2 linked regions of the Methylovirgula sp. 4M-Z18 genome follow. The protein of the gene in region 1 interacts with the protein of each later gene in a pairwise test. Links are inferred from orthologs where the notes say so. Each region holds a gene or a part of one and is shown on either strand. Other genes may lie near its edges.

The links. Proteins that work in one complex are often made in the same cells at the same time.
Region 2: the proteins of ssb (region 1) and V9T28_RS19960 interact in binary tests that used the Escherichia coli proteins (3 or more experiments, as listed by UniProt). The link is inferred for Methylovirgula sp. 4M-Z18 from one-to-one orthologs.

The regions. Positions count from the first base shown.
Region 1 is NZ_CP149574.1:2,163,411-2,169,215, reverse strand. What follows is about bases 1,842-4,660. They hold ssb (single-stranded DNA-binding protein), read left to right. Parts: upstream 1,842-2,898; coding sequence 2,899-3,423; downstream 3,424-4,660. Other genes in these bases: V9T28_RS10050 (MarC family protein), read right to left, coding at 4,650-4,660; V9T28_RS10055 (E22 family MetX-like putative esterase), read left to right, coding at 3,447-4,637; dctA (C4-dicarboxylate transporter DctA), read left to right, coding at 1,842-2,736. Also shown: excinuclease ABC subunit UvrA, read right to left, coding at 1-1,089; more of dctA, read left to right, coding at 1,405-1,841; more of V9T28_RS10050, read right to left, coding at 4,661-5,315; gyrA (DNA gyrase subunit A), read left to right, coding at 5,566-5,805. UniProt on the Escherichia coli protein: Plays an important role in DNA replication, recombination and repair. Binds to ssDNA and to an array of partner proteins to recruit them to their sites of action during DNA metabolism. Acts as a sliding platform that migrates on DNA via reptation.
Region 2 is NZ_CP149574.1:4,331,281-4,336,059, forward strand. Bases 61-2,999 are described here. They hold V9T28_RS19960 (primosomal protein N'), read right to left. Parts: upstream 2,663-2,999; coding sequence 458-2,662; downstream 61-457. Other genes in these bases: V9T28_RS19955 (F0F1 ATP synthase subunit delta), read right to left, coding at 61-141; V9T28_RS19965 (tyrosine recombinase XerC), read left to right, coding at 2,859-2,999. Outside these bases: more of V9T28_RS19955, read right to left, coding at 1-60; more of V9T28_RS19965, read left to right, coding at 3,000-3,806; V9T28_RS19970 (hypothetical protein), read right to left, coding at 3,814-4,350; lpdA (dihydrolipoyl dehydrogenase), read right to left, coding at 4,454-4,779.

The DNA.
Region 1 (5,805 bases):
GAACTTGAAATGCTTGCCGAGGCCTTCGAGCGTCTGCGTATAATAAGGTGAGGTGCTCTTGGCCCACGGCGCGATGCCGCCCTTGCGCAAGGTCAATTTGCCGTCCGGTACCACGAGATCGGCGTCGACTTTCTGCTGCGCGCCAAGGCCGCTGCACACGGGGCAGGCGCCGAAGGGATTATTGAAGGAGAACAGGCGCGGCTCGATCTCCGGAATGGTGAAGCCGGAAACCGGGCAAGCGAATTTCGACGAGAACATGACCCGTTTGGCCTCGCCTTTCTCGTCCTTCTCATCGGCGAGTTCGAGCACGGCGATGCCGTCCGCAAGTTCGAGGGCCGTCTCCAAACTATCTGCCAAGCGCGAGGCGATGTCGGGCCGCACGACGATGCGATCGACGACGACATCGATATCGTGTTTCAGCTTCTTGTCGAGCGTCGGTGCCTCGGCGATTTCATAGAACGTGCCGTCGACCTTCAGCCGCTGAAAACCGCGCTTCATGAATTCGGCGATTTCCTTGCGATATTCGCCTTTGCGGCCACGAATGACCGGCGCGAGCAGATAGGCGCGGGTCTTCTCGGGCATTGCCAGAATGCGGTCGACCATCTGCTGGACGGTCTGGCTTTCGATCGGCAGGCCGGTCGCGGGCGAATAGGGAATGCCGGTCCGCGCCCAGAGCAGGCGCATATAATCGTAAATCTCGGTGACGGTGCCGACGGTGGAGCGCGGGTTTTTCGACGTGGTTTTCTGCTCGATCGAGATCGCCGGCGACAGGCCGTCGATCTGATCGACGTCCGGCTTCTGCATCATTTCGAGAAATTGCCGCGCATAGGCGGATAGGGATTCCACGTAGCGGCGCTGGCCCTCGGCATAGATCGTATCGAAGGCCAGCGAGGATTTCCCCGAGCCCGACAACCCGGTGAACACGACCAGCTTGTCCCGCGGGATGGTGAGATCGACATTCTTCAGATTGTGTTCCCGCGCGCCGCGGATGGAAATGACGCGCGGATCACTGGCCGGAAACGGCAATGCATCGGTCTCGGAACCGGCGGCGCGGCGGCCCGCGCCGGCTTTCGAAGGTTTGGCTTTCATGAATGTACGGATCTCGTAGCGGTCGGCCCTGGTCCGACGGATAGCACATGTAATCTAAGCGCAGCCGCGATCAAGGTCGAGACCGGGAGGGGAACAAAATGGCACCATTCCTGACAGTTTCTGTCAGGACGCGCAAACCCGCGATTTAGCGCCTCCCGCAACCATAAATAGGAGCCATCCCGGTTCGACCGGCCTTCAGCCGCTTGTTCTCTGGGTGCAAAGCCTTTATGGCTGATGACAAGAGGGCGGAACAGCCTGGATTCTCAGTGAAATTGAGAGAGGGTGCCGGGCCTGGGACGTTAAATATTGGGGAGGATACGCGTGGCATCGGTCGTGACGGCGGACGCACCAAAGGCTTCGAAGCCTTGGTACAAGGTGCTTTATATTCAGGTTTTGACTGCCATTGTCTTGGGTGGGCTCCTCGGTTGGCTGGACCCGGCGCTGGCGACGAACGATTGGTTGAAGGCCCTGGGCGACGGGTTCATCAGCCTCATCAAAATGGTGATTGCGCCGATCATTTTCTGCACCGTCGTGTCGGGAATTGCGCATGTGCAGGACGCCAAGAAAGTCGGGCGCATCGGCATTAAAGCGCTGGTCTATTTCGAGATCGTCTCGACCTTCGCGCTTGTTATCGGCCTGGTGATCGGCAATGTGCTCCGCCCGGGCGCTGGGTTCGGCGGAGCAGGCGCCAATGCGCAGGCGGTGGCCCAGTTCGTTGCTCCGGACAAGCAGATCAAATCCGTCGATTTCCTGCTCCATATCATCCCGGATTCGGTTGTCGGCGCCTTTGCCCGCGGGGACATTCTTCAGGTCCTGCTGTTCGCCATCATCTTCGGCTTTTCGCTGATGTTTATGGGCGAACGCAGCGCCTCGCTCCGCACCTTCATCGACGATATGTCCCATGCCGTTTTTGGCGTGATCGCCATCGTGATGAAGGCGGCGCCCATCGGCGCTTTTGGCGCCATGGCCTACACGATCGGCAAATATGGTACCGGCGCCATTTTGAACCTGCTGGGGTTGATCGGCACGTTCTATCTTACCTCGGGCCTATTCATCATTGTCGTTCTGGGCATTATCGCCCGGATCGCCGGGTTCTCGATCTTCAAGTTCCTCGCCTATATCAGGGACGAATTGCTGGTCGTCCTGGGAACCTCATCCTCGGAAAGCGCATTGCCGCAGCTCATGGCGAAACTGGAACGGCTTGGCTGCTCCAAATCCGTCGTGGGTCTGGTCGTGCCAACGGGATATTCCTTCAATCTCGACGGAACGAATATCTATATGACTTTGGCAACCCTGTTCATCGCGCAGGCGCTGAACGTCGACCTGACGCTCGGACAGCAACTCACTATTGTGCTCGTTGCCATGTTGACGTCGAAGGGTGCGTCCGGGGTCACCGGAGCGGGCTTCATTACGCTTGGCGCGACGCTTGCCGCGGTCGATCCGCGGCTGGTACCGGGGATGGCGATCGTGCTAGGCATCGACAAATTCATGAGCGAGTGCCGCGCCTTGACTAACATTGTTGGCAATGGCGTCGCATGCACGATCGTTGCGTGGTGGGAAGGCGAACTCGACCAGGACAAATTGCGCAGCGGCCTCAATCGCGAGGTTGATCCGGCCGACATCGAGACCGCGGTTTCGGCCGGCTGAAATCTTAGGACGGCGACGTTTCCCCGCTTGTTGCAGGGAAACACTTATGATAGGAACAAATAATGAACATACTCGCTGTGGAAAATTTAAATCTGACGGCGCAAAGGGCCGTGCGGCGGAGTAGGGTGCGCCACGTGCAAGAGAGGCAAAAAGGAGAGAGCCATGTCGGGCAGTGTCAATAAAGTTATCCTGGTCGGAAACGTCGGCCGCGACCCGGAAGTGCGGCGCATGTCCTCTGGCGATGCGGTGGTCAGCTTCAGCCTGGCAACGACGGAATCCTGGCGCGACAAGGCGACCGGCGAGCGCAAGGACAAGACCGAATGGCACAACATTGTGATTTTTAACGACAACCTCGGCAAGGTCGCGGAGCAATATGTCCGCAAGGGCTCGAAGATCTATCTCGAAGGGCAGCTCCAGACCCGCGAATATACCGATAAGGACGGCAATCAGCGCCGGGTAACCGAAGTGGTGCTACAACGGTTCCGTGGCGAGCTCACGCTGCTCGACAGCCGCAATTCCCGCGGTGAAGGCAGCGGAGGCGGCGAGGTGGAGCATGGTTCGTCCGGAGGCAGCTTCGGCCGGTCGTCGCCGATGGAAGGCCGCCGGGCCGCCGCCACGCCCGGGCGTAGCGCGCCGGCGCCTGTCCCGGCTGGCGGTCACGACCTGGATGACGACATTCCGTTCTAATCTTCGCTTCGCGCGACTGCCGGATGACCCGCTTTTTTGCCCTCGTGCTGGTCTTTATCGCGGGTCTCCTGCCCAATTTCGCGCGTGCCGATGACATGATTGTCGAAAAGCGAGTGTTCGAACTGCCGGAGATGACCACGGTCTCCGGCAAGGTGATCAAGAACGTCAAGATCGGCTGGGAGGCCTACGGCACGCTCAATGCCGACAAATCGAACGTGATCCTGGTCGCGCATTTCTTTTCGGGCACCAGTCATGCGGCCGGCAAATATGCCGCCAGCGATCGGTTGCCCGGCTATTGGGATGCGATTATCGGTCCCGGCAAGGCGATCGACACGAATAAATATTACGTCATTTCATCCGATACGCTTGTTAACCTGAATGTCGGCGATCCGCGGGTGACCACGACGGGTCCGGCAAGCATCGATCCCGATACGGGAAAGCCTTATGGCATGCGCTTTCCCCTCGTGACGATCGGGGATTTCGTCAAAGTGCAAAAGGCTTTGGTCGAAAGCCTCGGCGTCACCAAATTGCATGCGGTGATGGGGCCGTCCATGGGCGGCCTGCAGACCTACGAATGGGCGGCGTCCTATCCGGATATGGTCGAGCGGATCATGCCGGTGATTTCGGCGGCCGATCCAGGGCCGTGGCTGACGGCCTGGCTCAATGTCTGGGCGGCGCCGATTCTCGTCGATCCCAAATGGAACAACGGCGATTATTACGGCAAGGAGGCGCCGCTCGAAGGGTTGAAACAGGCGTTAAAAATCGTCTCGCTGCAGGCGAACGACGCGCCCTGGGCGGAGAAGAGCTTTGGCGATGCTTGGGCCGAAGAGGGCAAGGATCCGTTGCGGGCTTACGACAATCGCTTCAAGATCGAAGCGGCTCTCGACGCGGCGGCGGGCGCTCGGGCCGCCCTGGCGGATGCCAATCATTTTCTCTATCTCGTCAAAGCCAATCAAACTTTCGTGCCCGGCGCCGGAGCAGGCGCAAAGACGGCGGCAGAGGGGCTGCGGCGGATAAAGGCGAAGACCTTGATCATCTACTCCTCCGATGACCGGGTTTTTCTCGCGCCCTGGATCCAGGCGACGGCCGAAGCGATCCGCGCGAATGGCGCGCCTGTGGACGTCGCGGAAGTGAAGGGGCCGATGGGGCATCTCAACGGTGTTGCCCTGATGGCGCCGCTCACGCCCAAGATCTCCGAGTTCCTGGAGAAATAGATCGGGGTAAGGTTACTTGCCGATGTTCAAGACACCATCGATGACGAATTGCACGGCAAGGGCGGCTAGGATGACGCCAAGCAGGCGGGTCAAAACGATATTGCCGGTCGTGCCCAACAAACGCGAAATCTGCTCTGAAAGCCGGAAGCAAACGTAAGTAATCGCCATGATGCCGGCAATGACCAGCATCAGGCCGCTCAGCATCCACCAATCGCCGCTGGCGCGGCCTGCTAACAGAATCGTCGCCGTAATCGCGCCAGGCCCTGCCATGAGCGGGATGGCGAGCGGGAAAGCGGCGACATTGCGGATCTGGTCGATCGTGACGGCTTCCTCGGCGATGTTCGATTTGCGTCTGGCGCGCAGCTCGAACACCATTTCGAATGAAATCCAGAACAGCAACAAGCCGCCCGCGATGCGAAAGGCGGGCAAGGAAATGCCGAGCGCTTTCATCACGATATCGCCGGCAAAACCAAAAAGAGCCATGATGGCGAAGGCGATGATGACCGCCCGCATCGCCACTTCGCGCTTCTGCGACGGCGCCATGCCGAGCGTCAGGCCGATGAAAATGGGTGCCAGTCCCGGCGGGTCGATAGTCACGAGAAGTGTGACGAAGGCGCTTTTGAGGTAGTCGAGCAGCATGTCGTGGCACCAGAAACCCATATCTTTCAGCCATATCATGACTGGGCGCAACCGAAAGGCCAAGGCCTATTGCATGCCGTCGTGACGGCGCAGAATCTTGGCCGATTCTTGCGCTTTTCGCGATTTTGCCGAAGCCTTGATACCGGTAATATGGAGTTTGTGTAGAAAATTCACATAACTAATTGATATATATAATTAAATATCTTCTCTATTTCGCTCGTGGAAAGTAGCATTTCCGGCCAAAATCGGCTACATAGAAGCAATCGATTTTCTCAAGGATTCGTTGCACTTGGCTGACAAAGATCAAGACAGACCCGAGAGCTCGGACGGTTCCGAGATCCGGCCCGTTTCCATCACCGACGAGATGCGCCGCTCCTATCTCGATTATGCGATGAGCGTGATCGTCAGCCGCGCATTGCCGGATGTGCGCGACGGGTTGAAGCCGGTGCATCGCCGCATTCTTTACACGATGCACGAGAACGGCTTCACGCCGGACAAAGCCTATGTGAAATCCGCCCGCCCGGTCGGC
Region 2 (4,779 bases), 2.2 Mb from region 1 along the record:
GGCGGATTGGTCGATGAGGCTGTCGAAGGCCTTCAAATCGTCGGCAACTTTCGAGAGTGCCGTTTGGTCTTGCGCAAGGGCGAACAAAGCAGAGGCGTAGCGCCCTGTCATTCCTGATACGATCGTCTCTTGGCCAGTCACTTAAAGATCCGGTCGGTTAAAGGGCGGCGCCAGAACGGAGAAGCGCCCCCGTTGCAACACCGACCAAGGTGAGCACGCGGAAAGAAAGCTCAATAAACCGAACGCCCCCCGCGATAAGCGGTTTGGACCTAACACATGGATTTTTGGCACGCAACCCATTGTGACCGCCGGCGACACCAAAATGACCAAATTGCGGCGACAGGTCGCGTGCGCGCAAAAAATGCCTTGCCTGCGTACGAATGAAACGGATTTTGCGGCCCCATCGCGCGAAAACCGCCCCTTACTGGCGAGACAGGCGCGAACCGTTCCGCCTGCGCTATAAGAAGCTTTGCGGATCGACATCCACCGCCACCCGCACGCCGCCGCGTTCCTTCGGCCCCGCCGCCAGCATGGCGCGCAGGAAGCCCTGCAGATCGGCTTGCCGCGGCGCCTTGACGAGCAGGCGGAAGCGGTGCCGGCCGCGCACGACGGCAATGGGCGCCTCCGCCGGGCCGAGGATCGCGAGGTCGTCGCGCCCGGGAAGGCCGTGCGCCAGGCGCCAGCGGTCGGAATGGGGCAGGCCATGGGCAGCCCGCACCAGCGCGCGGGCATGCGCCTCGGCGGACGCCCGGTCATTACCTGAGACGATCAGCGCGGCGAGCCGGCCGAAGGGCGGCAGGCCGGCGCGCTCGCGCATTGCGATCTCCTCCGCATAGAAGCGCTCCGCATCGCCCGACAGGATGGCGCGGATCACCGGGTGATCGGGCTGATAGGTCTGGACAAAGCCGCGGCCGGCAAAATCACCCCGCCCCGCGCGGCCCGTGACCTGCGCCAGGAGCTGGAAGGTGCGCTCGGCAGCGCGCGGATCGCCGTTGGCGAGACCGACATCCGCATCGATGACCCCCGCCACCGCCAGTTTCGGAAAATTGTGGCCCTTGGCGACGAGTTGCGTGCCGATGATGATATCGAATTCGCCGCTCGCGATCGCATCGAGCTCACGCCGCAACCGCATCGTGCCGCCGGGGAAATCCGACGAGAGCACGAGGGCGCGCGCGCCGGGAAAGAGCTCGGCCACTTCCTCGGCCAGCCGTTCGACGCCCGGCCCGCACGCCTGCAGCGCGTCGGGCGTCTGGCATTCAGGACAAATCTCGGGGCGGCGCTCCACATGGCCGCATTGATGGCACATCAGCGCGCGGCGGAAGCGGTGCTCTACCAGCCAGGTCGAGCAATTCGGGCACTGAAAGCGGTGGCCGCAATGGCGGCACAGAGTGAGCGGCGCATAGCCGCGCCGGTTGAGGAACAAGAGCGATTGCGCACCCTCGGCCAACGCGCCACGCACAGCCTCGGCGAGGCGCGGCGAGATCCACGTGCCGCGCGCGCCGGCCTCGGCCCGCATGTCGATCGCGGCAAGCTCGGGCATTTGCCGGCCGCCGAAGCGCGCGGCGAGGCGCAGGTGTTGGTAGCGGCCTTGCGCGGCATTGACCCGCGTCTCGATCGAGGGCGTCGCGGACGCGAGAACGATCGCCGCCTGTTCGAGCTGCGCCCGCACCACCGCCATATCGCGGGCATGGTAGGCGACGCCGTCCTCCTGCTTGTAGGCAGCTTCGTGCTCCTCATCGACCACGATCAACGAGAGCGCCGAGAAAGGCAGAAACAGCGCCGACCGCGCGCCGGCGACGACTTTCACCTCCCCGCTCGCGGCGCCCTCCCAAATGCGGGCGCGCTTGCGGGCGGTGACGCCCGAATGCCATTCGGCCGGGCGCACGCCGAAGCGGGCAGCGAAACGGTCGAGAAATTGCGCGGTCAACGCGATTTCGGGCAGCATGATCAGCGCCTGCCCGCCCGCGCGCAAACTCGCGGCAATCGCCTCGAAATAGACCTCCGTCTTGCCGGACCCCGTCACGCCTTCCAGGAGAATGGCCGAAAATTTACCCTCGCCGACCGCCGCGCCGAGCGCGTCAGCGACGGCGCGCTGGCTGGGTTCGAGCGGAGTTACGGCAAAATCAGGGTTTGGCGTTTCCGCAACCGGCTCGGGCGGCAGGTGAACCGCCTCCAATGCACCGGCATCGATGAGCGCATCGATCACCGCGGTCGAGCAGCCCGCCGCATGGGCCAGCGCCGATTTGGACAGGGCAAATCCTTCCGCGGCCGCCTCCAGCACCCGCCGCCGCGCCGGCGTGAGGCGCTCCGGCACCGCCAGCCCGCGACGCACGCCGATGCGCAGCGGCTCCGGCCCGACATGCTCGGGCGCGCGCACCGCCATGCGCAGCACCATGCCGCGTGGCGCCAGGGTCCAGCGGGCGATCCAATCGACCAACTTGCGCATGGCCGGCCGCAGCGGCGCGATGTCGCGGCGCTGCTTGATCTCGCGCAGATTGCCGCCTGATTCTGCCCGCACCGCCCAGACAATGCCCGTCGCCTCGCGCGTGCCAAGCGGGACGAGCACAAAATCGCCGGGCTGCAGAGCCATGTCCGCAGGGACGCGGTAGGAATAGACCTGATCGACGGCGACGGGGACGAGAATGTCGGCGACAAAGCTCAAGGCACCAGCCTGGGTAAGGAGCGGCAAACCGCGGTTGAGATAAATTTCGACCGATTCGCTGATATAGTCCCGAAAAAAGCGACGGATCGCGCCGTCTCCGTACCGGCTAAACGCGGGAAAAGGAAGCGGTGCTTCGGAAGACGGGCAAAGCAACCAATCCTTCACGAAACCCCGTCATCTTGACGGCATGAACGATATGGACGCCATCGCCTTCCCCGCCGCGCCGGATCTCGCCGCCGAGGCACGCGCCTGGTTCGCGCATATCGGCGTCGAGCGGCGCATGTCGCCCAAGACGGTGGAAGCCTATGGACGCGACCTGCGGCAGTTCCTGACATTCCTGACCGAGCATAACGGCGCGCTGCCGGGCTGCGCCAGTTTCACCTCTCTGAAACCGACCGACATCCGCGCCTTCATGGCTCGCCGCCGTAATGAGGGCATCGAGAGCCGCTCGCTGATGCGTATATTGTCCGGCATCCGGTCTTTCGCCCGGCATCTGGAGCGGGAAGGCAAGGCAAAAGTGTCCGCCTTCTCCGCCGTCCGCACACCAAAAATCGCCCGCAGCCTGCCAAAGCCGCTGGCCGCCGAAGCCGCCCGGCGCGTGACGCAGACCGACACGCGCGCCGGGGAAGAGCGCGAACCCTGGGTGCTGGCGCGCGACGCCGCCGTGCTCGCCCTGCTCTATGGCGCGGGCTTGCGCATTTCCGAAGCCCTGGGGATCACGCGGGCGGCGGCGCCGGTCGGGGAGATCGATGCCGTCACCGTGCTCGGCAAGGGCGGCAAGCAGCGCGCAGCGCCCGTCATCGCGCCGGTGCGCCGGGCGGTCGAGGATTATCTTGCGCTCTGCCCCTATGTGTTGAAGCCGGATGGGCCATTGTTCGTCGGGCAAAAGGGCGGACCGCTCAGCTCGCGCATCATTCAGCTTGCCATGCAGCGGCTGCGCGGTGCGCTCGGCCTGCCCGATACCGCAACCCCGCACGCCCTGCGCCATTCCTTCGCGACCCATCTCTTAGGGAACGGCGGCGATTTGCGCACAATTCAGGAATTGCTTGGCCACGCGTCGCTCTCGACGACGCAGATCTACACGGCGGTGGATTCGGCCCGGCTGCTGGCGGCCTATCGCGCCGCCCATCCGCGCGGCCGATGATCCAGCCTCACGCCCGGCGCGTCCGTGTGTAGCGCCACAGCGCGACGAGCCGCCGCCAGAGCGAATGATGGTGGCTATTGGTGAGCCCCTCGTATTGCAGCGCGGTCTTGATCCACGCCTTGATCGGCGCGGTCTGCTCATGCGCCCATGCGTGGGCCTTCATGACCCATTCGTAGAGCGTCTTGAACCACCCGATCGACAAGAGCTTGTCGCGGCACATGGTGAACAGATAAGCGATCAGGCCGTAGCGCACGATCTCGGCAAAAAGGTAAACGCCGCCGGCAAAAAGCCAATGGTGATGCGCCGCGAGCCAAATGGCAGCGATCTTGAAAATCTCCGGCAACAGCAGCGGGATGAGAAAGATCAGCAGGGTCGGATAAGGCGGCAGGGTCTCCATGAAGGCGGCGACCCGCCGCTTCAGCCCCTCCAGCGGCAGGATGGCGATGAACCAGCCAATGATCGGATGCAGGTGGTCCCACAGCCAGGAGAGGCCGAGAAAGATAAGAGCCGTTGCCAGCCACAGCGCTTTTTTAATCGCACGCATCAATCGCCCCAATTTTGGTCGCCCGCACTATAGCAGGAATTGTGGCGAGATTGACGGGGCGGTCTGAACAGACTGCGGCCTTGCGGGCCGCGGTCCATTCCGCTCAAATATGGATCGAGCGCTTCTCGACCCCCATGGCTGCTTCCTTCACCGCCTCCGACATGGTCGGATGGGCGTGGCAGGTGCGAGCAAGGTCCTCGGACGAACCGCCGAATTCCATCAGCACCGCCGCCTCGTGGATCATTTCGCCGGCGCCGAAGCCCACGATATGCGCGCCGAGCACTGCGTCGGTCGCAGCATCGGCCAAGATCTTCACGAAGCCGTCCGTGTGGCGCATCGCGCGGGCGCGGCCATTGGCCGTGAAGGGGAATTTACCGACTTTGTAGGCAATGCCCGCCGCCTTGAGGTCCTCTTCGGTCTTGCCGACGG